Regions from separate parts of the Sphingobacterium paramultivorum genome, predicted to be linked through region 3. Evidence: riboswitches for the same ligand, from Rfam matches in the RefSeq annotation. Region 3 holds a riboswitch; each other region holds the start of a gene.

Region 1 (7,635 bases), 1.1 Mb from region 3:
CAGAGTAACATACCAAAAAAGACAGCATAACTTACTTCCTTAGCCCGATCGCTTTTCAACCGTGAGAATATCATGGAGATCGATAAGTTTACGGCAGAAGCAAACAACATCCCTTGGAAAAAGCGCAGGCCATATACCCAGCTGATATCGGTGATGCTGTACATCAAAAAGCAATTCAATAGCTGTAGAAGATTAAAAATAATGTAGTACTGCTTGATGGGAAAGTATAAAAAAAAGCGTCGTTCTAAAACGTAGAATCCAACAAAACCAGCATAAAACAAAATGATCAGGAACTGAACATCACTGGGTTGGGCACCGTAAAATCCAGCGGTGACATTTGTATTTGCACCCGGCAGGAAAAATAAGACCATACTCGGCATCAAGCTACTAAACAGGATAAGCTTGATCAACCACTCCGGTACCCATTCTTTAAAAATTCCTTTCACTATTTCTGCTTTTTTGATACCGACACATTCACATTCATTCCAGAAAGAAGCTGTTGGGCTCCCCTTTGCTTATCCAGCTCGATGCGCACAGGTACGCGTTGTACAATCTTCACAAAGTTGCCCGTTGCATTATCTGGTGGCAAAAGGGAGAATGCAGATCCAGTAGCCGGGGAGATGGAAATAATTTTTCCATAAAATTTTTGATCTGGATACGCATCAGCAACCACCTCAACCCTATTGCCAAGATGCAAATAGCGCAGTTGTGTTTCCTTAAAATTAGCCGTTACCCAGGTTGGGGTTTCTCTATTGACGATAAAGCCCAAAACTTCGCCAGCACTTATCATTTGACCTTTTTCAATCGTACGTTTGCCAATCTGCCCATCGTAAGGTGCGCGAATAACGGTATAACCGACATCAAGGCGTTTGCGGCCGACAGCTGCCGTCAAACGAACACGTTCGGCATCGACCACACCTTTTTTCATATCCACATCATGCACACGTTCCTGTGAAGCCTGTAATTTATGCTTTAACGAAGCCAGTTCACTCTTATACACATCCAACGTCGCTTTTACATCCTCCAGCTGCTGTGCCGTTGCAGACTTTTCCTGAAACAAATAACTATATCGATCATATTCCAACTGTTGCTTGGTTACCCGAGCCTCCCCGGCAGCAATTGAGGTCCGTAAAGATTCATGTTCCGCCTGGAGAATTTCCTTTTGACTATGAAGAACATTGATCTCTGCAGCTTCCTTATTGACGGATGCCGCTACCTGATCAGCCTCATATTTATATTCCTTATTATCTATAAGCAACAAGGTATCACCCCGTTTAACCAATTGATGATCGTGATAATGCACAGAAACCACATATCCTCCTACCCGAGAAACAATGGGATTGATATACTGTGTTACCTGTGCATCATTTGTGTAGGTATACCGCAGTCGCATCCATAATGCTTGAGCGCCCCATAACAACAAGGCCAACAAGACAATTCCGGCCAACCAGTTGGTAATTCGAGTGAGTTGTGCCTCCACAACTGTTCTTCGTGATTTAGGTTTCATTAGATAGTACCCTTCAAAAATTCGATAAAATAATAATGTTTTTGTATCGCAATATGTGCGGTTTCAAGATCAAAAAGTGTTTTTAGGTATTGCATATCTGCATCTAAGAGATCTGTAATCAAAGCCGATGATTTAAAATACCTGTTTTTTATAATTCGTGCATTTTCCTGCGCCAACGCCTTATTGTTTTGACAGACCTCCTGCTGCTTAATAGCCAATTGATAATCCAACAGGGCCTGTAACAGCTGATTTTCCAGAATCTCCTCTTCATGATGGTGTTTTACCTCTTGTCGATCCAATGCGATCTGTGCTCCGCGCACCACGTTTTTATTGAGATAGATAGCCGAGATCGGTATGTTTAATTTGAGTCCTGTGATACTCAGATTATACCAGCTGGGATTATAGGGATACAAGAAGACCTGTGGATTGGCAAAGGTGAATGTACTGGTCAACCCCAACTCAGGAAGATAATTTGATCGTGCCTGTTTGACCGACAACTTCTTCAAAACCACTTCCTGTTCGGATTTTAGGAGGGAAAAAGCATGGCTTCGCGCTTCGGCAACAAGCGCTTCATAGCTGGGGCTTTCCACTTTAAAAGGCTCGGTCAAGGGGATAATCTCTGCTGTAATACCGCCAATTAGCTGCAGCTTCTGATTTGCAGCCTGAATATCATGACCGATCTGCACGAGCAACAGTTCCCGCTTCGAAAGCTCCAACGAAATACGCAAGACGTCACTGTGTAATACCACGCCCGCCTTATACAGATGTTCAATCTCTTTGAGCTGTACCCGTTGATCAGCAATATCCTGCTCGATTAAAGATCGGTTACTATACGACAGTTCCAAATCCAAAAAAAGATTGCAAACCTCCAATTTCGTCTGCGCTGCGGCATTCTTCCAATCGATTCTGGCCAGCTCATTTTCCAATTTTTTGGACTCAATTTTCATTAGGTCCCGATGCCCATTGTAGAGGTTCAGATAAAAATCCAGGCCGCTATCGTACAAGTAATGAATGATATCATGCTGGGAAGGTTTATTTAAAAGCCCCTGGTCATACACAGGCATATTACTCGCATAACTAGCAGAAGCTCTGGCGGAAATTTTGGGTAGCAACTCCATGCGTTGCTGCTGTACTGCCACCTCAGTTTCTTTGAGCTGCAAATAGGACTGCTCGATGTATTTACTGTTCTGTAGCGCTTTGTCGATCATGTCTTTCAGGGACATGCGCAAAGAATCGAGGGCGAAGGTGTCCGAAATAGCGAATACTAACAATCCCATGGTTAGTATTCCTTTTGCCCAATAGGGAGGAAAAAAGTTCACGTGTGCTATGTAATTTTTTTGCGTAGCAAACTTAGACACTTATTGGAACTTGGATTTCTTCACAAACGCCAATATGTTATGGAAAAAAGACATTTTTTCATCAATTCAAACAAAAAGACCAATATCTGCCAAGAAGCCCTTGCAATATCCTTTTTTACAGCACATAAAAAAGGCCTTTCAAATCATGATTTGAAAGGCCTTTCTCGACGGTATAATAATAGATTATCCGTATAAGGAATCTTCTATTGCATTCCACAACTGTATTCTTTTTTGTAGCGCAATTTTACTGATCTCTTTCATTTCTGTCCATTTAACCTCATCGTCCTTCCCGAGATCTGTGATCATCTGCATCGCCAAAGGCCCGTGCTCATCGCCATCAAGGTCAATATGACGTTGAAAATAATAGATAAAGCTATCCAGATTGGCTGTAGGGAAATTTGTTTTAATTTCTTCCAAAATAGAGGTAAACATTCCCGGGATAAGATCTTCGCGTCCAAATGTAAATGCAGCAGCAATTTTATGCACCTCGCCCTCAGCAATCACTTCGAATGTAAAATTCAAAAAGTCTTTGATCCGCTTGTCCAATGTGGTCGTTGCAATGACATCGAATATGTTACTCGATTTTTTGGCGTGAGCAATAAATTTGTTGACCAGATGAAGGTCGGCACCCATGGCATCCATGGCGTCCAGATACATCTCAAAATGGCTCAAACGGCGGCCATCAATATATTCATCCGACTCCTCAGCCAATACAATTTCGTTGATTAGATAGCGTGTTGATGGATTCTCACTCGCAAACCAAGGTAAAGTCGTACAGGTCAATTTAATCTGTAAAGCTTTTAGTAAAGACATAAAATCCCATACAGCGTACACATGCCCTTCTGTAAAAGAACGTAGATTCTTGATCGTTTTGATCTTACGATACAAAGGGTGTTGCAATAATACCTCGCGTTCGGCAGCAATGTATTCGTTAATTTCCGCAATTCTATTCATGGCGCAAAAGTATTGTCTTATCTCTATTTTTAAAAGTATTTTCGATGAGATTACAGTAACATGATAAATTTTTCGCCCAGCTATCCGCTTCATAACCAAATCACAGCCAACAACGCGCCTCGCTTTTGACCTCCCTATTCCTGTTGCTAACGTTCATTTACCCTTAAAAACAAAAATATTTTTTATTATAAAAAATAATCTACTATATTTGTAGAGTATTCAGAATTGCATGATGCAATACCAACCGAGTGCAGGCACCGCGGTGGTAAATTAATACGGGTTTCGACCAAAATAAACGTCGCAGAACGATTATTTTCCCAACAAGATCTGGATACAGTTTATGGTTTAATCCTTTAAATTTTTAAATTGTATGGCTACTACAACAAATCTTTACCAACACTTACTGGAAAAATTCAGTTATTACTCAACAGATGAACTGATACAGCTCAACAATGACACCATCTTAGGACAAGGCTGGGGTTCAGCCAAGGCAACCTTTAGAACAGCTTTGATCAGTACGTTCTCCAAAAGAGGACTGGATCTTTCCAACATCATTTCCAAGGAAGACGGTTTTACCTCGGTGAAGCATGTCCCTGTACGCTTGGAACAGAATGTCCTGATTCCTTTACAATAATCGTTATCGGTAAAAAAAGCGCGCATCGAAAGGACTTCGTGCGCGCTGCTGTGGTTGGTTTAGGAAATTGCCGATTTAAAAGAAGGCGATAATCTTATTATTTATAGTTTGGATTCTGAATTAACACACCTGCGCTTTTCTCAATTTCTGTTTGTGGTAATGGCCAGCGGTAAAATTTGTCTTCAAAATGATAGGGCACTTTACTGTCTTTGACCGCATTGAGTACTTCGCCTGCGATATGCCAACGAATCAGGTCGTAATGCCGTAGTCCTTCGAAAGCAAGTTCAACCCTTCTTTCGTGGCGGATACGGTCGCGCATTTTTTCCTTGGTATAACCGGCAGGAAACCCGGGCATCTGAACGCGGCTCCTCAGGGTATTCATGGCATCGTAAACCGATGGATCTGGTCCGGCAATTTCATTTTGTGCTTCGGCATACATCAATAACACCTCCCCAAACCGCAGTACAACCGCATCCTGTTGGCTCAATGTTGAAAAGCCAAAAGGTAAGTTGGCCGGATCCAAAAATTTCAACACCCCATAACCTGTAGGCCGCGGATTGGACGGTGTATGGATCTTACCGCCGCCAAAGTCGGGATGATCCACGAAAATTGTTTTGCTCAAGCGCGGATCCCTATCTTTGAAGGGATTAGCTCGGTCAGTCAAGGGTGATTCACCATAAGGCAGACCATCTTTGCATTCATAGGTATCCACCAGGTTTTGTAAAGGTGAAGCAGCAATCCAATCGCCTAAATACATGTCCCAGGGGGCTGTATTATTCGGTGCCAAAAAATTGACCGAAAAGATAATCTCGGTATTGTTCTTCTGTGTTGCATCGCGAAAGACATTTTCAAAAGCTGTACTCAGAGTATACTCTTTCATGACATCGGTGCATAAGTCTTTTACCTCTTTCAAAATTGCTAAATCGGGCACCCCTTTGTCGCCATAAGCCGCAAACAGTAAAACCCGTGCTTTCAAGGCTTTTGCTGAACTTGCGGTCGCATGCCCCCCATTATTGAAATAAGGTTTAGCCGCTAAGTTGGCGATCCCAAAATCCAGATCGGCCCGAATCTGTTTTAGAATATTCTCTGCAGTTTCCTTTGGCTGACGCTGATTCTCCAGACTGAGGGAAGTAAGCACAAGCGGCACCTCACCATAAATACTGTACAATTGGAAGTAAACAAAAGCACGGATAAAGCGGGCTTCGGCTTCCATGTTCTTCTTCTCCCCATCGTTCATATCGGAGCCGTTATAGCCCTGAAGCTTCTCGATCAGGCGATTGGCACGTCCTATTCCCACATAAGCATCGTTATAAATTCCGGTTTCATACCCCCCTGTGGTCGGATTTAAATTCCCACCTACGATTTCATTGACGCTACCTGAGTTGAACTGATTGTAGCCATTGTCGGTCAGACAGTCCCGGAAAGGCATCCCATAGGAGAAAGCCTCACTCTGCAATGACGCGTATACACCGGCCAATGCATTATCAAAATCCGATTTTTTGCTAAAATAGTTGTCCGAAGCGATCTGATCCAAAGGATTAAGGTCCAAGGCACTGTTACAGGAACCCAAAAATAGTCCGGATAGCATCAACGCTGTTATAAATTTCTTTTTCATAGCACTTAAAAGTTAACTTGTACACCAAATGAATAAATCTTGTTTTGTGGATACTGTACCAGATCACCATTTCCATAGCGTTCAGGGTCCAAGCCCTTAAATTTGGTCGCAGTAAGGAGGTTATCACCCGAAAAATAAACCCTTAGGCGGTCAATTTTATATTTTTTCAACAGCCCTTCAGGTAAAGTGTATCCGAACACAAGATTTTTCAACCTGAAGTATGAAGCATCCTGTATAAAATAGCTGGAAGCACGGCTGAATTTCTCCGGAGCACTCCAACCCCAATAAATACGGGGCATCGTTGTCGAAGGGTTTTCAGGTGTCCAACGGTCTAACCAGTCTTTTGTCGGCGGACTGCCTTGCACAAATGGGGTTACACCCCAGCCCGAAACATAGGATTTGACGCCATATACCCCTTGTAATAGAGCCGAAAAGTCAAAGCCCTTAAAACTTGCACTTAGATTAAAACTATAGTTCAGTTTTGGATCTACACCGGAAATAATTGTTCTGTCGTTCGCATCGATTTTTCCGTCCCCATTGACATCCCGATACTTAAGATCTCCTGCCAGTGTATTATCATTAAACTGCTTAGGCGACCCCGCTACTTCGGCATCGGATTGAAATATGCCGATGACTTCGTAGGTATAAAAGCTGTCCATCGCATAGCCATTTTTTTTGATCGTATAGCCGCCGATTTCAGGCTCGCCAAATTTGACCAGCTTGTTTTTGAAACGATCGAGGTTTGCACCGAGCTGATAGCGTAAACCTTCCAATGCTCCCGTAGTAATCTGATTACGATAAGTAATTCCCAACTCAACACCTTTATTCTCGACAATTCCATCATTTACGTAAGGTGCCCCCAAACCAACGATTGCAGTAATCTGTGACTGTCTTAGAATATCGGTCGTCCTCTTTTTATACCAGTCAAAAGTGATATCTAAATTTTTAAACAGACTCAGGTCCAATCCCACATCGGTCATCGTTGTTGTTTCCCATTTAATAATCGGGTTGTTTAACCCTTGTTGAGCGACACCTGAATTTAGCGTACTATTATCAAAAGAATAATTTCCGGTAAGTCCCAATACGGGTTGATACGGATAGTTGCCGGTATTCTGATTTCCGAGTTGGCCCCAGGATCCACGGACCTTCAAATTATCCAGCCAACCGGAAGCGAATTCCTTAACAAAAGATTCTTCCGATACACGCCAGCCTGCAGAGAAAGAAGGAAACGCTGCCCAACGGTTTTTACCGTAAAACTTGGAACTACCATCGTAGCGCATATTGGCTTCCAAGAGGTATTTCCCTTGATAATCATAGTTCAATCGGCCGAAATAAGAGATCAGCGCCCATTGGTTGGCGGTTCCGTTTGCCCGTTGAATATCCGATCCCCCCGCATTTAATTCTGTTAGTGTATCGTCGACAAAATTCTGTCTGAAGCCCTGGAGGTAGGTATACTTACTTTTTTCAATGCTATATCCGGCCTGAGCTTTGAGATGGTGTGCCCCAAACGCGCGATCATAGTTGAGGTAAGTAAATAAATTGGTGTATATCGTTTGCTGATCCTGAT
Region 2 (7,635 bases), 3.1 Mb from region 3:
TATCTTTGACACAAAGAAAAAAATAAGCTACCACTTCACTGCTTTTCATCACCTTATCCCCGATGCCGATACCGAATATTTTCTTATCAACAATAAGAGCATCGAAGGAACTTATTTAATTCCTGAAAACCCCCACTTTGATTTTTTTATCATTATAAAAAACTACATCTGTGAGGATGACGTGGAACATATTATCAAAAGGATCAGCAAATTACCCGAAGTCGTCATTGCAAAAGAAATATCGCCAAAAATATTGAAATCTAAAGAAAATCTCATATTTTAGCAAACTGTAGGTTAGTGTAGCAAATACACCCCAGTTTAGATCTAAATTAATTCGATTTAGTTTTGACAGAACACAACAATATAGTTTGCTATTTGTTGTGATTAATGAAGAACATTTAAAATACAAAATAACAGATGGAAAAAGTTCAAAAAAGGACTAAAATTGTCGCAACATTAGGCCCTGCCTCGGCAGACAAACAAGTTTTGACCAACATGATTGCCAAAGGGGTTGATGTGTGCCGGTTGAATTTCTCTCATGGCAGCCAGGAAGATCACCTTAAGGTAATCGAAACTATAAATGCAATAAATAATGAAACAGGATTCAATGTTGCCATCTTAGCCGATTTACAAGGTCCAAAAATTAGGATCGGAAAAATGAAAGAAGGTGGCGCTGTTCTCGTGAATGGTTCAAAAGTTGAAATCACGACACACGAGCTTATCGGAGACGAAAACAGAATCTACATTACATACGAAAACTTTCCAAACGATGTTGAAGCCAACGAAATCATTTTACTTGACGACGGAAAACTTCAACTTCGTGTTTTAGAGACCAATCATAAAGACACTGTTGCCTGTGAAGTTGTACACGGAGGTGTTCTTACTTCACGTAAAGGCGTTAACTTACCAAATACCAAAGTATCTATCCCTTCGTTGACCGAAGAAGATTTAGACAACTTGAATTTTGCCTTGGATCATGGTGCAGACTGGATCGCTATGTCTTTCGTCCGTTCGGCAGAAGATATTTTTCAATGTAAAAAAATCATTGAGGCAAAAGGAAGCCATGCACGTGTAATCGCAAAAGTTGAAAAACCAGAAGCGATTGAAAATATTGATGCAATTATTGAAGCTACAGATGCTGTTATGGTTGCTCGTGGAGACTTGGGTGTTGAGCTTCCAATGGAAGAGGTACCAGGACTTCAAAAGATCATCGTACAGAAATGTAGAGATCTTTCAAAACCAGTGATCATTGCGACACAGATGTTGGAAAGTATGATCACTACACCACGTCCTACACGTGCTGAAGTAAATGACGTAGCCAACTCCGTATTGGATGGAGCGGATGCTGTGATGTTAAGTGGCGAGACTTCAGTTGGTGAATTCCCTGAAATCGTTATCGAAACAATGAGCAAAATCATTATCCACGTGGAACAAACTTCTTATCCTTATTATAATGAGAAAGTTAGTGAAATCCACGACGGAACACTTATTCCGGACGCGATTTGTGCTTCTTCAGTTTACCTTGCTCAAAAAACAAATGCATCAGCAATTGCGGTATTAACATCATCTGGAGCAACAGCGTTTGAAATTACAAGTTATAGACCAAATGTAGATATCTTAGTTTTCACAGGAACACAAAAATTGCTGAAACAACTCAGCCTACTTTGGGGAGTAAAAACATTTATCTACGACAAGTTCGAAAGCACGGATGGATCTATCCATGATGTTAACAAATTTATTGTAAAAAATAACTACGTTAAACCTGGATCTATCATTATCAATACAGCTTCGACGCCGTTAATCGAAAAAGGTAAAACAAATACAATCCGTGTTTCCCAGCTATAATGGACAATAAGGATTAAAGCAAAAAAAATAGTGTTCTAGATAGAACGCTATTTTTTTTGCTTGTTTGGATACAAGGAGTCGATTTTTAATTTAAAGTCCTTCACCTTTAACGAATCATTCAAGCGCCTAAACGGAAGATTGTTTTCTTTCTCATCACCTTTGGGCATTTTTTCTGTTCCTGGCATCGGAGCTAAACCATCCACACGATTTGGCTTCTTAATGGGCATATGATATTTTTCATCTGAAGAATCCAATTTTAGGACAGGCATCTTTGATTCTTTTTCCTCCATTAAAGGAATCTGCGGCTTTACCTTCACCTGCCCCAAAGCAATGGTCCCTATGGAAGATAATACCAATAATAATACATAACTTTTCATCTCTATATAGTTGTTAAAGAGTATCTGCACTCATTTGCACCAATGAACACGTTATACTCGGCTTATTCACTTCTACAGCAGCCAGACTCGACCGCGTAGATTAAATTTATCAAATAGACCAATTCAGCACATAATTCATTTCTATTCACTAATTTACAAACAACAGCACCTATATTTAAACAGATTGCTGTTAAACATTGTTAAAACAGCATCAAAACACATTAGCATCTTTATATTTGTAACAATTTAAGAAAATATGAGCTACCGGACCTTAAATGGCCACTCACATGGTATAAGGGATGGATACGCAAATGGTAAATAAACTGAGTGCTATAAACTTTGTTATATATTCAAAATACATTTATTTAATACCCAATTCTAATGAAGAAAAATAGCATTGTATTAATCATTGGACTGATGTCTCTAGCTCTAATTGGGGTATTGGCTATGCAATTCTATTTTCTGAGAGATTCCTATCGTCAAAAATCCCAATTATTTGATGAGTCCGTCAATGCTGCGATTACAGCTGTTGCCGGAAAGCTTGAACGACGGGAAGTGGTCGACTTTGCTAAAGTTCAACAGGAACGTAATATTGAAAAATCCAAGCAGGAACAAGCCAAACAACGTCTTTTGGCCGAGCAACTCGAAATACAGTATAGAATTGAAGAATTAAAAAACAAACAGCATGTTGTTTTCTCAAACTTTAAAGAGCAAGAAGACCAATTACGCGCATTGTATCCAAATGTAATTGAAATCAAGAATTCTTTTTACGAAACATACATCAAAAGACCGGAGTACCAGAAATTCATCAAATTTTCTGTTTCAAATGAGCTTACCGACGATAATCTGGTACAGGCTTTTATCATGTTAAATGCATCAAAGGTAGATGATCAGATTAGTGGAAAAGACGATAGCACACGGTTTGTTATCCCCCTTATGGACCCACTGGTCAATCAACAGACAAAATTCAGGGTAGCCACATTACCACCTAGAGAGAACACGAAACTTGCAAAAACAATTTCTGATTTGGAAAAAAGATTGGATATTCTCAACAGAAAAAATGCTTGGAGTGGTTTTAATGTATACGATTCCGTTGCCATGCTGGGGGGCAAAAAAGCAGACTACATCGAAGATGTTGCTATTGGAATGGAGCTGGCTAAACGTCCGTTAAAAGATCGATTGAATGTTATCATCGTCCAAGAACTTATCAAAGAAGAGTTGGCTCAACGCGACATTAAAGCTCCTTTTAATATTGAAATATGGAGTACAAACAATATATTACTGAATAATATTTTAAACGAAGCCGCTTTAAATAACCCAACAAATACAACAAAATACTCGACCGCACTTTTTAAAGGTGATATCGGTGCTGCGCCAGGGAAATTAACAATCTATTTCCCCAATAAAAAGGCAATAATCGCAGATAATATGGGCTATCTGTTACTACCTATGCTGGCACTACTTTTCTTGTTGGTGGGTTGTTTTGCTTATACACTGATTATCATCTTCAGACAAAAGAAAGTTTCGGAAATGAAAACAGATTTCATCAACAACATGACGCATGAGTTTAAAACACCTGTTGCAACAATTATGATTGCTAGTGAGTCACTTAAAGATCCAGACATCAATGCCGACCACAAGCGCGTTCAGAAATTGGCTAATATCATCTACGACGAAAATGTTAGACTCGGAAATCATATTGAACGTGTACTCGATTTGGCAAGACTAGAAAAAGAAACGCTAAAACTCGACCAGGTAGAAGTAAGCATCAATGATCTTGTTTCTGCAGTAACGGACAGTATGCAGCTACGCATGCAGAATATCGGCGGAAAATTCAGTATAGATCTTGCAGCGACAAAGGATATTGTCATCGGTGATGAGTTACATTTTTCGAATGTATTTTACAATTTATTGGATAATGCCATCAAGTACAGCAAAGGAGATTTACATGTCAACATCAATTCAAAAAATGTTGGCGATACCATTGTCGTCACTATTGCCGACAACGGTATTGGGATGAGCCGGGATCACCTGCAAAAGATTTTCGACCAGTTCTACCGTATTCCAACTGGAAATGTTCATAATGTCAAAGGATTTGGTCTTGGCTTAAGTTATGTACAGGACATCCTGAGAAGGCTGAACGGAAAAATTACAGTTAAAAGTGAAAAAGATAAGGGCACGACCTTTGAAGTAATTTTGCCTATTAAAAAATAAAACGTTCCTTTTTTGTATATTTCCTCTTTAAAAAATTTCAAAGGTTGAGGAAAGCTGATTTATCAGCATCAAGGGACATTGGTGAAAATTAATATAATCATTATGCAAAAGATATTATTAGCAGAAGATGATCCTAATTTGGGGGATCTTTTAAAAGACTATCTCGAATTAAAGGGAAAATTTGACGTCACATTATGCACGGATGGAGATGAAGCGATTTCTCAATTCAAAAAAAATAACTACGACCTCTGTATTTTCGATGTCATGATGCCAAAAAAGGACGGATTTACAGTTGGACGTGAAATCAGAAAAACAAACAACACTGTTCCTATTATCTTTGCCACAGCAAAGGGGATGATGGAAGATAAAACCGAAGCCTTTGAATTAGGGGGAGATGATTATATCACAAAGCCTTTTCGAGTGGAGGAATTATTGCTCCGCATCAATGCTTTGCTGAAGCGCAGTGTTCGAGACAAAGAAGAGGAAGTGGTTGCTGATAAATTTGAAATTGGTGATTATTTCTTTGATTATACAAGTCAGCAAATTTCTTACAAAGGACAGATGCAAAAACTATCCACCAAAGAAGCGGAACTACTACGTTTGCTTTGTTTAAAGAAAAATGATGTGCTGACCCGGGAAGAAGCTTTATTAAAAATATGGCATGATGACAACTACTTTACGGGTAGAAGTATGGATGTATTTCTCAGTAAACTTCGTAAATATCTAAAAGAAGATAGTAAGGTTGAAATTGTCAATGTGCACGGAAAAGGTTACAAACTTTTGGTGAGCTAAAAGAATGGGGAATGAGAAACAGTCATTCCCCATTTTTTATGCCACAACGTATTGAAACATGGCATACACTAAATCACGGATGAAAAGAAAAGAACAAAACAATTTTATCCTTAGTAGAATATAAAAAATTGATGCACTTTTATAAAAAATTTGCATTTCAAAAAGAAATGTTCTAACTTAGCGTCGCTTATAGAGAAAGGCAGAGGGAATAGACCCGATGAAGCCTTAGCAACCTGTCCCTTGACAAGGTGCTAAATTCTACCCTACTTGATATGGGAATGATAAGCCGAAGTCACCGAATTCTAGTGTGTCCTTCTCTCTCTAGCAAGAAATATAGTTGAAAAAGAAATATTAAAAACATTCATTATGTTATTGACTAACAATTTAGGTTACCCTCGTGTGGGCGCGTTCCGCGAATTGAAAAAAGCCAATGAGGCCTATTGGGCTAAAAAATCTTCTGTTGAGGAATTATTGGACACCGCAAAAAAAATTCGTGAAGGCAATTGGAAAACACAAAAAGATGCTGGAATAGATTTGATCCCTTCCAATGATTTCTCTTTTTACGATCAAGTATTGGATTTAACCCTTACTGTTGGTGCAATTCCTGCTCGTTACCATTCTTTATTGAATAAAGTAGACAACAATTACAGCTTAGATCTATATTTTGCCATGGCGCGTGGTTTCCAACAAGAAGGAATCGACGTGACTGCAATGGAAATGACCAAGTGGTTGGATACCAACTACCACTATATGGTGCCAGAATTCACAAAAGATCAAGAATTCAAATTGACGTCCGAAAAATTCTTAAATGAATATAACGAAGCAAAATCATTGGGCATCGATACTAAACCAGTTCTACTAGGTCCTATCACTTACCTTTTGATCGGTAAAGAAAAAGAAGCTGGCTTCGACCGCATCGATTTATTGGATAAACTTGTTCCAGTATATGAGCAAATATTAGCTAAACTAGCTGAGGCTGGTGCCCAATATGTTCAGATTGACGAGCCTTTCTTAGCATTGGATTTAGATGCTAAAGTAAAAGCTTTATATCAACCTACTTTCGAAAAATTAGCTGCAGCAGCAAAAAATATCAAATTAATCGCGACTACTTACTTCGAAGCTTTAAAAGACAACGAAGATATCGCAGTTAACCTACCTATCCATGCTTTACATTTAGATCTGGTACGCGGTGAAAACCAATTGGATACGGTACTAGCTAAAGTTCCTGCTTCATTAACATTATCTTTGGGTATTGTTGAAGGCCGTAACATCTGGAAAAATGATTACGAAAAATCATTGGTTAAAATCAAACAGGCTGTTGATGCATTAGGAAAAGACCGTGTATGGGTAGCTCCTTCTTCATCATTGTTGCACGTTCCTTTTGACTTAGACAATGAGCACAATGAGCAATCGCTACCAGCTGAAGTAAAAAACTGGTTAGCATTTGCTAAACAAAAATTAGCTGAGGTAAAAGACTTAGCCGTACTAGCGGAAGGTGAAGTTGATGCTGAAACAGCAAAACGCTTCGAAGCTAACAAAGCTGCTGCTGAAAGCCGTCGTACTTCTCCATTGATCCACAAACCAGAGGTTAAAACACGTACAAGCAATATCACTGATAACGATGCAAAACGTACTTCAGCATTTGCTGACCGTAAAGCAGCGCAACAAGCGAAATTCAACTTGCCGGCATTCCCTACTACAACTATTGGTTCATTCCCACAAACGAAAGATGTTCGTAAATGGAGAGCAGACTTGAAAAAAGGTGCTATCACGCAGGCAGAATATGATAAAGCAATCGCAGAAGAAACTGAGAACACAATCCGTCTTCAAGAGCAATTAGATATCGACGTATTAGTACACGGCGAATTCGAACGTAACGACATGGTTGAATACTTCGGTGAACAATTGGCTGGTTACGCTTTCACACAAAACGGCTGGGTACAATCTTACGGTTCACGTTGTGTAAAACCTCCAATTATCTATGGTGATGTATACCGTCCTGAAGATATGACTGTCCGTTGGTCTTCATACGCGCAATCATTGACTAACCGTCCGGTTAAAGGTATGTTGACTGGTCCGGTTACTATCTTACAATGGTCTTTCGTACGTAATGATCAACCGCGTTCAACAACGACTTACCAAATTGCATTGGCGATCTTGGATGAAGTACAAGCGTTGGAAAAAGCAGGTATCAAAATCATACAAATCGATGAACCAGCTATCCGTGAAGGATTGCCGCTACGTAAAGCTGATCAAAAAGATTACTTGAACTGGGCAGTACGTGCTTTCCGTGTTTCTTCATCAAATGTAGAAGACGATACACAGATTCACACACACATGTGTTACTCTGAGTTCAATAATGTAATCGAAGATATCGCTGCAATGGATGCTGACGTCATCACGATTG
Region 3 (7,635 bases):
TTCCACGTAGATTGATCTTTTTATTGTCTAAAGTTACCCCTGGAACCTTTTGCAGGAGTTCCAATGCGTTATTCCCTGTTGCCAAAATACTGTTTTCAACATTGAGGACAACTTTATCAAGGTGACTTTCAATCAATGGTTTCTTACCGATCACCTGTGCCTCACTCAGCACTTTACTTTCCACCTGTAAACGAATCGTATCCAGTACCTTGAGATCACCCGCACTCACGACCATTTCAGCAGAACGATAAATAGCATAACCCACCGTGGACACCTGTAGGCTGTACTTCCCTTCGGGTATCGCAGACAACACAATTTCTCCATTTTCGTTGGATAAAGTTCCTTTTAACAAGATATCATTGGGCTTACGAAACAATGAAATATTTGCAGCCACAATAGGCTGATTGTCTTGTCCAACAACGACTGTACGTAATTTTCCCCCGTCAGACTGTGCTGAAACGGGTCCGGCAATAGAAAACAGGAATAAAACAAGAGAAAATAAGAGCAATTTAATTTTTTGTGGTTTCATAATGTAATTTCTTAAGGCTATCGATTGGATAGTCAACTTCATAATAATGACAACAAACCTCGTGTATTCATTACACGTTGACTAGTAGAAATAGATAGATCGTCCGATTCACTCGGTAGACAACCAAATAACATCGGTAAACCATGTCATTCGCTGATCGATGCTAAAGCCGATAAAATCATCCCAGCTAATCTTGAATCTCCAAAAAGCACAGCGCAAGAAAAGCACATCGAATCAAAATAAAAATTCAAAAAATCAACAAAAATCAAAACAAATAAATTGTATACAAAAAATATTAAGCATAATATTTGTATTTTTACATAGAAAATTAGTAAACTGATTAATGAGCACTGTATCATTGAAGAAAAGATTCTACCGTATTTATATCCTTATGATACGATTTATGCATGGCGAGCATTCTGGAGACGCATTACGTAATGTTTCCATCAGCATCTTGCCAAGTTTGGCGATCTACTTATTGGGAGCGCAAGCGAGCACGGCTATTGGAATCGGTGTCGGATCGTTGTTAACAACACTCACAGATCCTCCTGGAAACAGAAAAGATAAACTTTCTTCTGCTCTCGTATGTATTCCCACCTTCTTTGTTGCATCATTGTTTACAGCGATTGTATTTCCGTATCATTGGCCCTTGGTTATACTGCTAGCAGCGGCCGGTTTTATATGTACGTTATACGGTATTTTTGGGGCTCGCTATGCTGCAATTGGAAACATGACATTGATTCTCATGAGTTTTGTGATCGGAATGGCCCCGCAACACCCTTTTGCGGTTAGTTTACAGATTACAACAGGTTCCATTATATACTACTTTTTTAGCCTTTTACAAGCCTATATACAACCTTATCGCTCGCTAAAACATGCGATGGCCAATGGTTTTCATGGATTGTCCCAATTTCTATTGATACGATCACAGTCTTACGATCCCAATATTCCTTTGAATATAACGTACAGTCGCGTAGGCAAAATTCATGGCCTGATCAGCGAACAACAGGAACAAATCAGGTCTCTTCTTTTTCGAGAAAAAAAAATCATAAGTCAACAGTGGCATAAAAGCAATTATTGGCTCAGTCAGGTTTATGGGTTAATTGACCTTCATGAGTTAATTATTGCACTTGATCACGACTATGATGCGATTCGCAAAAATCTTGCAGACACGGGCAGCCTCCCTTTAATTCGTCACACAATCAAATTATTAGCTTTAGAAATTGATAGCTTTTCACAACCTAACAAGAGGTTTCGGTATGCGCATCAATTATATCACAATAACTTTAAAATTAATGCCCTCTTACAGGATTTAAAAGAAATTCAAGAACAGCAGACCGGTCAAGCAAAAAGTATATTATGTTCGATCATAAGCAACATCGAAGCAATTATTGAAGTACTCAGCCGAATTCAGGTAGCTTTTTATCAAAATCAGGAAATTCAGGATAAGATTGACAGCAGTGAGTACCAGCAATTTATCAATCGACCTTTGCGCAATCTTGCTGATCTAAAAAGTAAACTCCATCTGAATAACCCGCTTTTTCGATTTGCAGTTCGGATGGCTCTTCTTTTTGGAACAGGCGCATTGATCGGTATTTTATTTTTGGATTTTAAATATACCTATTGGATCTTACTGACGATCGCTATTGTTGCCAGACCAGCATTTTCAATGACAAAAAAGCGTAATATAGAGCGTATTGTAGGCACATTCTCGGGTATAATAGTTGGTATATTCTGCTTAATTTCTATTCATTTTCTCCCAGCTCTCCTTACCATAGCTGCATTAGGTCTTTTCGGATTCTTTTTGTTCAACCGATCTAATTATATGGTCAGTGTCATCTTTATTACCTTGGGAATTGTGATTGCGCTCAATTTGTTTGAAGGCAATATCAATCTCATTTTAGGCAGCCGAATACTTTTCACACTCATTGGAGCATTCTTGGCTATAGCAGGTTATTTCTTGATCCCCGTACGCCAGAGCACAGGCATGGTTCAGCTGGCAAAAGAGGTATCCCTTTACAACGAGCATTATTTCCAAACCATCAATAACCGTCTGTCGGAAGAGAAACAAAGTTCTTTTGATATACGACTGGCTCGCAAAAAAGCGCAGACTGCCATGGCGCTATTTTCAGACGCTATCAATCAAATGAAAAAAGAACCCGAGCATAAATGGATGGATTGGTCACATATCCACCATTTTCAAGCACTCTCTTATCAGGTCAACTCCCATTTGGTGGGTCTTTCACTATCGTTAAGCAAAAAGACGAATCGCCACCTAGCGTATGATATCCATAGTAGAATTGATGCACTTAAACCTCTTTTAACAGATTTAAATCAAATTGCGGAACGGATCAACTTAAAGAAATCATAATACCCGATTGACAGTTATTTATCCGGTTTCATCCGACGATATGCGATCCCGATCGGTATGTTATTTAAAATTCCTTTAACTAAAAAATAGCTTTTCTTTTGCTTTAATAAAAAAAGAGTTTATATTTGTGTCGTCTTCGAAAGAAGATTTCTAATCAACACCTCCCTTAATCAGTAGGTCTTGATTTATAAAGAAGTGGCGAGAGACTGGCTCAATGACCCACTGGCAACCTTCAATTTGTTTGAAAAGGTGCCAATTCCTGTCCAAAACAATATCGTTTTGGAGCATATAAATGACATAAGACAATGATTATTAAACTACTGAAGTCCATTAAAAATTCAGGTTCAACACAAGTGAACCACACGATAAGCGAAAGTGTAAGTCATCGTACAACTGTATTGATGCGAATGCGTATGCATATGCACTTCCATGCTTGTTAAAAATCATTTCCTTTTTCTTGGATAAAGATTTAACAGACCCTTCAACGAGGTGTGTATGCTTCTCTTTTTACTTAGCAATTTCTTTTTGAACCCTTAAAATCTGATATATTATGTCTTCAAACAAAAATTTAAAATTCGAAACTCTTCAGGTTCACGCTGGCCAAGTCGCTGATCCTACTACGGGATCTAGAGCAGTTCCTATATATCAAACAACATCTTTTGTATTTGAAAATGCCGAACACGGCGCAAACTTATTTGCATTAAAGCAGTTCGGCAATATCTATACACGGATTATGAACCCTACTACGGATGTTTTCGAACAACGTATTGCGGCACTGGAAGGTGGAGTCGCTGCTGTTGCTGTTGCATCTGGCCAGGCGGCACAGTTTATTGCATTAAATAATATCTTGGAAAGTGGTGACAATTTTGTTGCCGGATCCAACTTATACGGCGGTACATTTAACCAGTTTAAAGTTTCTTTTAAACGCCTGGGCATCGAAGCTCGTTTTGCAACGGACGCCGAGGCAGATAAAATTGAAGCCCTCATTGATGATAAAACAAAGGCCATCTATGTTGAAACAATTGGAAACCCAAGTTTCAATATTCCAGACTTTGAGAAAATTGCTGCCGTAGCAAAAAAATATGACTTACCATTAATCGTCGATAATACTTTTGGAGCTGGAGGTTATTTATTTAAACCTTTGGAGTATGGTGCGAATGTTGTTGTTGAATCGGCTACTAAATGGATCGGTGGACATGGTACAAGCATTGGCGGTGTCATCGTCGACGGCGGAAACTACAATTGGGGCAACGGAAAATACCCTCAATTTTCCGAACCATCTGAAGGTTATCATGGCTTAGTTTTTTCCGAAGTTTTCGGTGAAGGCGGACCGTTTGGAAATATTCAATTTGCCATTCGGGCACGTGTGGAAGGGCTTCGAGATTTCGGGCCAGCACTCTCCCCTTTCAATTCATTCTTATTATTACAAGGGCTTGAAACCCTGTCTTTACGGGTGCAACGCCATGTAGACAACACTTTAGAGGTAGCTAAATGGCTTGAGGCGCATCCACAGGTAGAAAAAGTAAACTATCCGGGCTTAAAAAGTTCTCCGAGCTTCGCTAACGCACAAAAATACCTTAAAAATGGCTATGGTGCAGTGCTTTCTTTCCAGCTCAAAGGTGACGCAGCACAAAAGGCCAATAGCTTTATCGACAGCTTAGAATTGATCAGTCACTTGGCCAACGTCGGTGATACGAAGTCATTGATTATCCATCCAGCAGCGACTACTCACCAACAATTGAGTGATGAAGATCAAGCCAATGCTGGAGTGTTCAAAGGTTTATTACGTCTTTCTGTAGGAATAGAACATATTGATGACATCAAAGCTGATTTACAACAAGCTTTTGATAAAATTAAATAATCAGATTTTTTCGGCTTAAACTTAAACGTAAAATGAGTAAGCATATTTATCTGCACCCGGAGCCTTTTGTATTTGAAAATGGAAGAGAGCTTACTGATTTACAAATCAGTTATGAAACATTTGGCAAACCCAATGCAGATCGCAGTAATGTGATCTGGGTTTGCCATGCACTAACGGCTAATGCAGATGTACTGGATTGGTGGTCCGGTCTTTTTGGAACAGGTGAATTGTTTGATTCAAACGATTATTATATTATCTGCGCCAATGTCATAGGATCAGCATATAATAGCAGTAATCCGCTATCTGTAAACCCAGCTACTGGACAGCCCTACTACCTATCTTTTCCTGAATTTACAGTAAGGGATTTGGTCAACGCACATCAATTTCTTGCAGACTACCTGGATATCAAACAAATAGAGATCCTTATTGGGGGCTCATTAGGCGGTCAACAAGCATTGGAATGGGCCGTATCGCACAGTATAGCCATCAACCATCTAATCGTCGTTGGAACAAATGCCGTCCATTCACCATGGGGTATTGCATTCAATGAAAGTCAACGTCTTGCCATCACAACTGATCGAACCTTTTACGCCAATCATCCCGATGGCGGAGCTAAGGGTTTAAAAGTTGCACGCGCTATGGCACTGTTGTCTTACCGCAACTATACAACGTATGCCAACACACAAAAGGAGGATGATAACGAAAAACTCGATCATTATAAAGCATCCTCCTATCAAAACTATCAGGGTGAAAAATTGGTGAAACGCTATAATGCGTACAGCTATTACTTCCTAACCAAAGCAATGGACAGCCATAATCTAGGTCGGGGAAGACGATCTATCGAATCCGCTTTAGCGAGCATCGACTGTCCAACTTTAGTATTGAGCGTCAATACAGATTTGTTGTTTCCTCCACAAGAGCAACAATTCATCGCTCAACATGTTCCGAATGCCCACTATCAGGAGATTGAATCTACCTATGGCCACGATGGATTTTTGATCGAAACAAAAAAACTCACAAAAATCATCAGCAACTTTCTGCGGGAACAAAAAGAATACCTAAACGAATTAGTATAAGAGAATAAATAATATATATAAGAGAATTTAAGAAGAGATATGAGTAATAAATTAACAATAGGGATGTTTGGGTTTGGTGTAGTAGGCCAAGGTCTTTACGATATCATCAAAACCAAAAATCTTAATCTGGAGATCAAAAAATTTGTCATTAAAAACGGAGATAAAAAGCGCTCGCTACCAGCAGATCTATTTTCTACCGACGCGGAAACAATTTTAGGTGACCCAGAAATTAACACTGTTGTCGAACTAATAGATGATGCCGAAGCAGCCTATCAACTAACTGTTCGTGCCTTGAAATCGGGAAAAAATGTGGTATCTGCCAATAAAAAAATGATTGCCACCCATTTGGAAGAGCTGGTTGATATCCAACATGAATATGGCACCAGTTTATTGTATGAAGGTGCCGTTTGCGGAAGTATTCCTATTATACGGAATTTAGAAGAGTACTATGACAATGAATTACTTCATTCTGTCAGCGGTATTTTTAATGGATCTTCCAACTATATTTTATCTAAAGTTTTCAATGAAAACCAGCAATATACAGACGCTTTAAAGAAAGCGCAAGAACTTGGTTTTGCAGAAACAGATCCAACCCTGGATGTAGGTGGATTTGACCCAAAATTTAAAGTATGTATTGTTGCTTCCCATGCGTACGGAATCTATGTCAAACCAGACGATGTCTTTAATATTGGTATTGACAAATTGGGACAGCAAGATATTCGTTTTGCTAAAGAAAAGAACCTCAAGATCAAATTGATACCAACAGCAAAAGAGATCGATGGCAACAAAGTTGTACTTTATGTATTACCACGCCTAGTAGGCAAAGAGAGCATGCTCTATAATGTAGAAAATGAGAACAATGGTGTATTGGTAAAAGCTGCCTTTGCAGACGAGCAATTTTTCTATGGTAAAGGAGCAGGTGGACACCCGACGGGCTCTGCTGTGCTATCGGATATCGCTGCCCTTCGCTATGGATACCGTTATGAATATAAAAAACATTTAGAATCCAGCACATTAAATTATAGCCAAGATTATTTAATTAAGGTTTATTTGAGATACACAGATGATACACTGATTGAAAAGTTAAATTTCAGTGAAATCACAGAACGATATTACGCACCAGATTTCAAATATGTCATAGGACATATTAATCTTCAACAAATCGCAGCTCACAAAGCTGATTTGGATCAAGAGGGCAATTTTATTGCTGAAATCGCGTAGGCAATCAACAAACCAACCTACCTTGAAAATAGCCCCGAATGGGGCTATTTTTTTATTGCTTAAATTTAGTTGCCTTTCAACTTGAGGTCTAAAATCCCACCTTCTACCAGGCGTTCAAAAGGAAGCTGCCAACCTTTCCACAGGCAGTTATTCAACCTAACCTGATCAACAATATAACTATTGGGCTGCTCTTTCTTCACCTGAATGATAAATTTACTTTTTCTTAATTTCTCCGGTAATTGTATCGTTACCCGATCGAAAAGTGGCGCGCCAATCTGAAGTGCGGGTTTCTCGGTGGTGAGACTTCTGACATCGAATAGACCGATACTCGACAAGACATACCACGCTCCAAGCTGTCCTTGGTCTTCGTCTTGTCCGTAGCCATAGCCATGTATTGCATCATTACCATAAAACTCCTTGCAAATTGCCCGTACCCATTTCTGACTTAAATCAGGTCTACCAGAAAAATAGAACAGCCAAGAGATATGCAGGTTCGGTTGATTACCATGATTATAAAGACTTTCAATCCCTGCGAAAGCGTCAATTTGTGTACCACCTCCAAACACATTCTTCTGCG
Region 4 (7,635 bases), 2.1 Mb from region 3:
GGATGCCGATCTGCTGCGCCTGATATCGTCCGCTACCGAGCCAGTCGCCTATTTTTTGACATAGTTGTAGTAACGATTCTTCAATAACCTGATTTCTTCTGTAGCGTCCATCAGTGACAGGAATGTAGGAGATTTCAATAGATCCTAATTGGTCAAGTTTCCCTTTTTTATGTTCAGGTACTTCCTGTTGGCTGTTTTCATAAGCTTTGACCAGCATATTGTCATTGCCAGCAGAAATCCACCATTGTTTACCTTCTTCATCGAGGCTTTCGAATACTTTTTCATTCAGTACCTGTTGCAGATGTTGGGGAATACTGCTAAAGAGGTAATTGTTTAAATGGATGATATTTGGAAGACTTCTAAAATTGGTGTCGAGGCTTCCGTTTTCGATAAAGGTGGTTTTGCTATCCTCGTCTAAGTGAAAGGTATGACCAACCTGTTGTTCTACCTGTTGCAGGAGTATACGCCAATCCCCATTCCGCCAGCGATAGATACTCTGTTTGACATCCCCAACGATCAGGTGTTCGCTGATTGTGCCTTTGGCATCTGCCAATGCATTGATCAATAGCGGACTATAGTTTTTCCACTGAATACGCGAAGTATCCTGAAATTCGTCAAACAAAAAGTAGTTAAATCGATTGCCGATCTTCTCCCAGATAAATGTTGGATCGCTATTTTCATCAAGTCCGAGTTTGTTTAATAAAATCTGCGAGTCGGAGATTAATTGAGCACCATTGTCCCGCCGCCATTGCGTCAGTAAATCGCTCATTTCCTTGAGCAGGCGTAGGTAATAGAGATTACTTTGTACCGCTTGATAAGCAATGTAAGCCGATAGATTATCGTGTAGCTTTTGGAACGATGCCAGAATGGGCCCGAGTGCGGCGATAAGATCATGACGTATATTTTTGTCACTATCTGTAAAAGCATCTTCATTGTCGATCAACTGGATATACTTTTCCAGTACCTTGGCAATTTCGGAAGCGCTTAGCTTTTCCGTTTTTTTATTGGTTTTGCTAGCGGAGATTATTTTATTGCGCGATTTACCTTTCAGGTCACTTTCGGAGATATTAAAATTCTTAAATGTTTCACTAAAGGCTTCAATTGTCATGGAGAGCGCTTCCGTGAAGGAGTTTATCTTCTGTTCAACTTCCTGATTGAGAAGATTAAAAACTTCCTTTGGATTGGCAGAATTGATGTAGCCATCAAATTCCTGAAAATTTTCAGAGAAAATAAGACTTGCCAAACCCATTAATTGTTGGCGGTAGTTCCAATTTTCATTTTTTGCTATTTTCTTTTCCGCATAAGCGATAATCCAATCCAGTAGGTCGGGTCGTTCATCCAGCAATTGATTAAGCATGACTGTAAGGTCATTTTTCACTTTATTGACATTCATTTCAATCTTATAAGCAGCATCAAGATTGAGTTCATAGGTAAATGCGCGAATGACTTTTTGGGAAAAACCATCAATTGTACTTATGGTAAAATGACTGTAGTCGTGTAGGATACGTCGATAAACCCGAAAAGCTTTCTCTTGTACCAGATGCGGATTCCAATCTGGCTGCTGCTGGAGTAAAAGCTTTCTGAAATCTTCAATTTTAGGGGTACGATTGCCTGTTGCCAAGCCATGGAGCACCGAGAGGATGCGTTCCTTCATCTCGGCGGTTGCCTTATTGGTGAATGTCACCGCCAAAATCTCCTTATAGCTATTCTCGTTGGAGAGTAGGAGTGTGAGATAGTGTAAAGTCAAGCTAAAGGTTTTTCCCGAACCGGCTGAAGCTTTTAGTATTTTTAATGGCGCAACAGATTTCATAGAATGAAGGTAGAAAGTAAAAAGTGAATTGGCAAAAATGTCGATGACTATTTCGAAGGTACTGTACCCAAACCGTTCATCCTGTTTACATTTGGTAAAGATGTCCTTTTGAATAAAGGAGCTGTTTAGTGCCTTGATTTTTGAAAAGTTCGTTGTAGATGCTGTATGGAAGCAAGAAAAGACGAAGGTCTAAGGGGTAGGTGTTACGCTTGAAAGAGCTTGTTGAAAACAGCTAACCCTGTCGTTTTCAGTGAAGTTTTATTAAATTATAATGATGATTAAAAAAAAATAACTATCTTTGCATCCCCTCTAGTATGAAGCTCGGGGGATATGTTGAATACATAAAATAAAATTAAAGAATGGCAACTAAAATCAGATTGCAAAGACACGGTAAAAAAGGACGTCCTTTTTACCACGTAGTCGTAGCGGATTCTCGCGCTCCACGTGACGGTAAATTCATCGAACGTATTGGTTCTTACAACCCAAACACAAATCCAGCAACTATCGTTTTGGATTTTGAAAAAGCTTTGGATTGGATGAATAAAGGTGCTCAACCAACTGACACTGCTCGCGCTATCCTTTCTTACAAAGGTGTTCTTTACAAAAAACACTTGCAAGGTGGTGTGAAAAAAGGTGCTTTTGATGAAGCTGCTGCTGAAGCTAAATTTACAGCTTGGACTGAAGCTAATGATGCAAGAATCACTGGTAAAAAAGATGGTTTAGCACAAACTAAAGCTGAAACTAGAAAAGCTGCTTTAGCTGCTGAAGCTAAGAAAAAAGAAGAAAAAGCTGCTGCTGTAGCTGCTAAAAATGCTCCTGTAGCGGAAGAAACTGCTGCTGAGGAGACTGAAGCTCCTGCATCAGAAGAAACTGAAGGTTAATTCTTTCATAAAGTATTCGAGAAAGCCGACTCAATCTTGAGCCGGCTTTTTTTGAAACAGCCAATAGGCTAATGGTTTGCCAAATCATGTCTCACAGCTAATCGCTAAATACGAAATATATGACTATTGATCAAAGCTTTTACATCGGTTACATCAGTAAAACAAGAGGTCTTAAAGGAGAAGTACAACTGTTTTTTGAATTCGAGGAATACGAGAGTTTGAATATCGATGTTGTCTTTGTGGAAGTGAACAAAAAGCTTGTTCCTTATTTTGTTGATACCATTAAATTTCAAAAAAATAGTACAGCGTATGTGACATTTGAGGATGTGGATCATATCGATAAGGCTCAAGTACTTGTCCGTAAAAAGCTATATCTTTCCAATGATAAGATGCCCGAGCGCGATCCAGATGATTTTAGATATACTGATTTAATCGGTTTTTTAGTGATTGATGAAAACCATGGTGAACTGGGGCAAATAACAGATGTCCAGGAATTTCCACAACAATTTGTCGCCTCGGTAAATATGGACGGTAAAGAACTGATGTTCCCGTTGTCTGATGATTTGATCTTAGGAATCGATGGCGAAGAGGAGATCATTGAAGTTGAATTGCCAGAAGGCTTGGTGGATCTTTATAAAGAATAAGCATATCCCCGAGCTTATTCAAATAAATAGCAGTATACGAACTATTGCAGTAATTTCTTATCTTGGTCTGTATATTATTACTGGCCATAATTATTGATTGATTTTGAAACCGTTATTACTGCTGCTATTCGTATTCTCGTTGTCTTCTTGTGCTTTCTTTGGGAAGAAAAAGGACTTTCCTGAAGGCAATTACCAAATGATATTGGGCTATTCAAATGAAGAGTATCATAAAGTAAAAAGAGAATCACCCCAAAATGTCGAGGCAGATACCTATGGTAATGATCCTACGATATATCGGTCCTTTCTCTCTCTCCATGATAAAGACAAGTTTGTCATGGCGATCGATGATATCTTACTCTTCGGTAAGTATAGATTCAACGGCGATCGATTAGAATTGACCGATGAGAAAAAAGGTAGCCTCGCATTAGATATTATTAAGGTAAAAAGCGATTTTGTTCAGCTGAGAGGTGATTTTTCACAGTTTAGCTCAGCACGTATACCCACTAGCGAAAGACTTTATATCAACTTTGCGTTAGATAAAACCCCTATCCGGGAGACCCCCAGCAAATTTGATAGCCAAGTGAATCTATGGCGAAATGCCCCTGTAAAATCAGAAAGTGAAAAGGAGATAAAAGCTAGGGCATTGAATTTTGTAGATTATTCTATCGCTTATTTCCAACACATATCAAGTTCTGGTACACATCACGATTATCGAATGGATGGTGTTGAATCACCCATTATTTATGCTGAGAATGGCATTGTGCTCAAGGCATGGGCAGATGTTCCCGATTCTTGGAAGGAATTATTTTACAACGAAAAAAATGCATTAGTCGCCTATCAATATTTATTTGATGGTTTTAAATTTGGATCGAAAGAGGAGTACCATGTTACAGGACTCTTATTGATCACATTTTATCTCAAAAATCTACGGAATTCCCTGGCAGCGAATCTTTAGCCAATCCTGTTGTGGCATAGTCAATATCTTCGCTGTCGATGATCCTCGATCGTTAATTTTATCTGTTTTTTTAAGTCTTTTACTTTTGGTGGAGCGTAAATTCCTGTTGTTGACTGGGAATAAACCTGAAGCCGCATTTATTGCAGTCTTTTTGCCGCTATTTTTGCCTTTTCGAAAAAATATTTTTGTCTTTTGATTTTTTAAAACGATATTAGCAACGCTTATAGAGAAAGGCCGAGGGACTAGACCCGTTGAAGCCTTAGCAACCTGTATTGTTCAAGGTGCTAAATTCTACCCTACTCCATGTGGGAAAGATAAGTTACATGTAGATAAACGATTCCTCGACTTGTGCGTTTCGATGTAAGCCAACCAAACTAAAAACAGTTTTTTAATGAAGATTATCGATCATATCCAGAATGCCAAAGGAAAAACATTGTTTTCTTTTGAGCTATTGCCACCGGCAAAAGGGCAGGGCATCCAAAGTATTTTTAAAACCATGGATGAACTGATGGAGTTTAAACCTCCTTTTATCGACGTAACCTACCATCGGGAAGATTATATCTATAAAGAGCATGCGAGTGGATTACTGGAACGCGTTTCCTATCGTAAACGTCCTGGGACAGTGGCGATATGTGCTGCAATCATGAATAAATATAAAGTAGATGCGGTGCCCCATTTGATATGTGGTGGTTTTACAAAAGAGGAAACTGAAAATGCCCTGATCGATTTGAACTTCCTGGGGATAGATAACGTCTTGGTATTGCGGGGAGATGCACGTAAAGGCGATGCCGATTTCATACCGAGCGATGGTGGACATGCTTTTGCAACAGACCTATTGGAACAGGTAACTGATATGAATAAAGGAAAGTATTTGCATGAAGACATTATCACATCGGAAAAGACTGATTTTTGCATCGGAGTAGCGGGATATCCCGAAAAGCATTTTGAATCGCCAAATTTCAATACTGATTTTAAATATCTGAAACAAAAAGTCGATATGGGAGCAGAGTTTATTGTGACTCAGATGTTCTTTAATGTTGAAAAATACAAAGAGTTTGTAACAAAATGTAGAGACAATGGAATCCATGTGCCTATTATTCCAGGATTAAAACCATTGACAACGAAAAAGCAGTTGGTGACCTTACCAAGGATATTTCATTTAGATATTCCGGAGGAACTGAGCGATGCTGTTTCAGCATGTAAAACGAATGCCGACGTCAGACAAGTCGGTGAGGAGTGGTTGGTGCAACAATGTCAGGAGCTGATTAAATTTGGCGCTCCGGTATTACATTTCTATACGATGAGTAATCCTGGTCCAACAAAGAAAATTGTTGAAAAACTAGCCTAACTCATAAAAATAATACGAAAAGGGAGCCAATAAGCTTCCTTTTTTTATTGTAATATTAGTTGTGAAAGCCCGAAATAAGTCCATAATTTCGATAGTGTGGTTTAGGTCGGTCTCTATATTCAGGGTTGAGTAGCCTGTTTATAGTCAGATACTTGTGTTAAATAGTGTTAATTAACTTATTGGAGTCAGGATAACTTTTTAACTTAAAGTGCTAAAAAGGATTTTAACAATAGACCAAATTGACCTTATGAAGTACACTAGATTAAATTCTCTACTCGGCTTTGCTTGCGGACTAATTGCTACATGTGTATATATCGCCACCGTTGAAAAGACGGTAAGCTGGTGGGATTGTGGTGAATTTATTGCCTGTGCCTACAAGCTAGAAGTGGCACACCAACCGGGAGCACCATTATTTCTTCTTATTCAGAATATATTTTCCAACCTGGCTTTTGGTAATGCAGGTAAAATTGCCTATTGGATGAATATTGGATCCGCAATCTGCAGTGGGCTTACTGTTACATTTTTATTCTGGACGATAACAGCAATTGCCAAAAGGATACTCAACAGGCAAGAGAAAGTTCAATTATCGAATTATTTCCAAATTTTTGCTGCGGGTTTAGTTGGTGCAATGGCTTTCTGCTTCAGTGATTCATTCTGGTATTCGGCTGTTGAATCTGAGGTATATGCGATGTCTTCATTGTGTACAGCGATTGTTTTTTGGGCAATTTTAAAGTGGGAAGTGCGTGCAGATGAAGAAGGTAGCGATCGTTGGCTGGTTTTTATTGCTTTTGTTATGGGCCTTTCAATCGGAGTGCACCTATTAAATCTGTTGGCAATCCCGGCTATAGCGATGGTTGTCTATTTCAGAAGAGCAGGACAGGTTAATGCGAAAGGTACAGTAAAAGCTTTCCTGGTAGGAGTGCTGATCTTGGGGGCCGTTTTGTGGGGAATTATTCAATGGTTGGTCGGTCTAGCTGCTAAAGTGGATCTCTTATTTGTAAACTCGCTAGGTTTGGGCTTTGGCTCAGGCATCTTCTTCATGTGTCTGCTGTTGGGGGGCTTCCTCATTTATGGCCTATATTATTCTTATAAAAAGCAGCAATATACACTCCATACCGGACTACTGGTCTTTTGTTTTATTCTATTTGGGTATAGCTCCTATACCATGGTTTTGATCCGTGGAAAAGCGAATCCCTCGTTAAACAATAATGCGCCAGACAATGTGTTTTCTTTTTTGGGTTATCTGAGCCGGGAGCAATATATCCGGGAACCTTTACTCAAAGGACCCAATTATGATTCACAGGTCGTTGGTGTCGAGAGTAAAACCGGTTATCGCAAAGATGAATCAGGTTATATTCCTTTTAGTCAGGTCGATAAGTATACGTTTGATAAGGAAACTTTCTTTCCCCGCATATATAGTCAAGATGGAGCCCATCAAGCTTATTATAGGAGTTACCTCAATTTGAAGGAGGGGCAGCAGCCACAATTCTCTGATAATTTTAAGTTCTTTTTTAATTTTCAACTGGGCGATATGTATACCCGATATTTCTTGTGGAATTTTGTCGGTAGACAGAATGACAGGCAAGGGTATGGGACCTATAGTGACGGCAACTGGTTGTCGGGGATTAAACCATTGGATAATTGGCGTTTGGGGGGGCAAGATAAAATATCCCAATCACAGAAGCATGACCCGAGCCGGAATACCTATTTTTTCCTTCCACTGCTACTGGGAATAGCCGGAGCGATCTGGTTGTACCGGAACAATAAACCTTATACCTTGGTCTTGACCTTACTGTTTGTGTTTACGGGAATAGCGATCGTTGTTTATCTCAACCAAACTCCTATGCAACCTCGGGAACGAGATTATGCTTACGTAGGATCTTTTTATGCGTTTGCGATCTGGATCGGACTGGGAGCAATAGCATTTGTTCGGTTTCTCAACCGTTTTGTACAAACAAGGTATGCGTTAGCGACAGGTATTTCTTTCGCTTTATTGG

What was found. Region 3 has a riboswitch for S-adenosylmethionine ahead of HS960_RS04225 (O-acetylhomoserine aminocarboxypropyltransferase/cysteine synthase family protein). Riboswitches for the same ligand answer to the same signal wherever they lie in the genome.
Region 1: another riboswitch for S-adenosylmethionine. It lies ahead of HS960_RS26240 (5-oxoprolinase); the one in region 3 lies ahead of HS960_RS04225 (O-acetylhomoserine aminocarboxypropyltransferase/cysteine synthase family protein).
Region 2: another riboswitch for S-adenosylmethionine. It lies ahead of metE (5-methyltetrahydropteroyltriglutamate--homocysteine S-methyltransferase); the one in region 3 lies ahead of HS960_RS04225 (O-acetylhomoserine aminocarboxypropyltransferase/cysteine synthase family protein).
Region 4: another riboswitch for S-adenosylmethionine. It lies ahead of HS960_RS22400 (methylenetetrahydrofolate reductase); the one in region 3 lies ahead of HS960_RS04225 (O-acetylhomoserine aminocarboxypropyltransferase/cysteine synthase family protein).

Annotation. Positions count from the first base shown of each region.
Region 1 is NZ_CP058555.1:6,321,245-6,328,879, reverse strand. It holds gene HS960_RS26260 (efflux MFS transporter permease) at 1-446, opposite strand, end outside; gene HS960_RS26255 (HlyD family secretion protein) at 446-1,507, opposite strand; gene HS960_RS26250 (TolC family protein) at 1,507-2,784, opposite strand; gene HS960_RS26245 (DUF3050 domain-containing protein) at 3,049-3,819, opposite strand; SAM-I-IV-variant riboswitch at 4,030-4,123, shown strand; gene HS960_RS26240 (5-oxoprolinase) at 4,190-4,453, shown strand; gene HS960_RS26235 (RagB/SusD family nutrient uptake outer membrane protein) at 4,551-6,068, opposite strand; gene HS960_RS26230 (SusC/RagA family TonB-linked outer membrane protein) at 6,074-7,635, opposite strand, start outside.
Region 2 is NZ_CP058555.1:4,389,611-4,397,245, forward strand. It holds gene HS960_RS18440 (IPExxxVDY family protein) at 1-283, shown strand, start outside; gene pyk (pyruvate kinase) at 418-1,845, shown strand; gene HS960_RS18450 (hypothetical protein) at 1,893-2,222, opposite strand; gene HS960_RS18455 (sensor histidine kinase) at 2,604-4,436, shown strand; gene HS960_RS18460 (response regulator transcription factor) at 4,539-5,228, shown strand; SAM riboswitch class I at 5,413-5,516, shown strand; gene metE (5-methyltetrahydropteroyltriglutamate--homocysteine S-methyltransferase) at 5,595-7,635, shown strand, end outside.
Region 3 is NZ_CP058555.1:1,034,013-1,041,647, reverse strand. It holds gene HS960_RS04235 (TonB-dependent receptor) at 1-529, opposite strand, end outside; gene HS960_RS04230 (FUSC family protein) at 873-2,900, shown strand; SAM riboswitch class I at 3,083-3,195, shown strand; gene HS960_RS04225 (O-acetylhomoserine aminocarboxypropyltransferase/cysteine synthase family protein) at 3,451-4,761, shown strand; gene HS960_RS04220 (homoserine O-acetyltransferase family protein) at 4,794-5,837, shown strand; gene HS960_RS04215 (homoserine dehydrogenase) at 5,877-7,058, shown strand; gene HS960_RS04210 (GH92 family glycosyl hydrolase) at 7,124-7,635, opposite strand, start outside.
Region 4 is NZ_CP058555.1:5,368,838-5,376,472, forward strand. It holds gene HS960_RS22380 (UvrD-helicase domain-containing protein) at 1-1,810, opposite strand, end outside; gene HS960_RS22385 (30S ribosomal protein S16) at 2,170-2,691, shown strand; gene rimM (ribosome maturation factor RimM) at 2,811-3,335, shown strand; gene HS960_RS22395 (hypothetical protein) at 3,439-4,290, shown strand; SAM riboswitch class I at 4,509-4,611, shown strand; gene HS960_RS22400 (methylenetetrahydrofolate reductase) at 4,682-5,638, shown strand; gene HS960_RS22405 (glycosyltransferase family 117 protein) at 5,886-7,635, shown strand, end outside.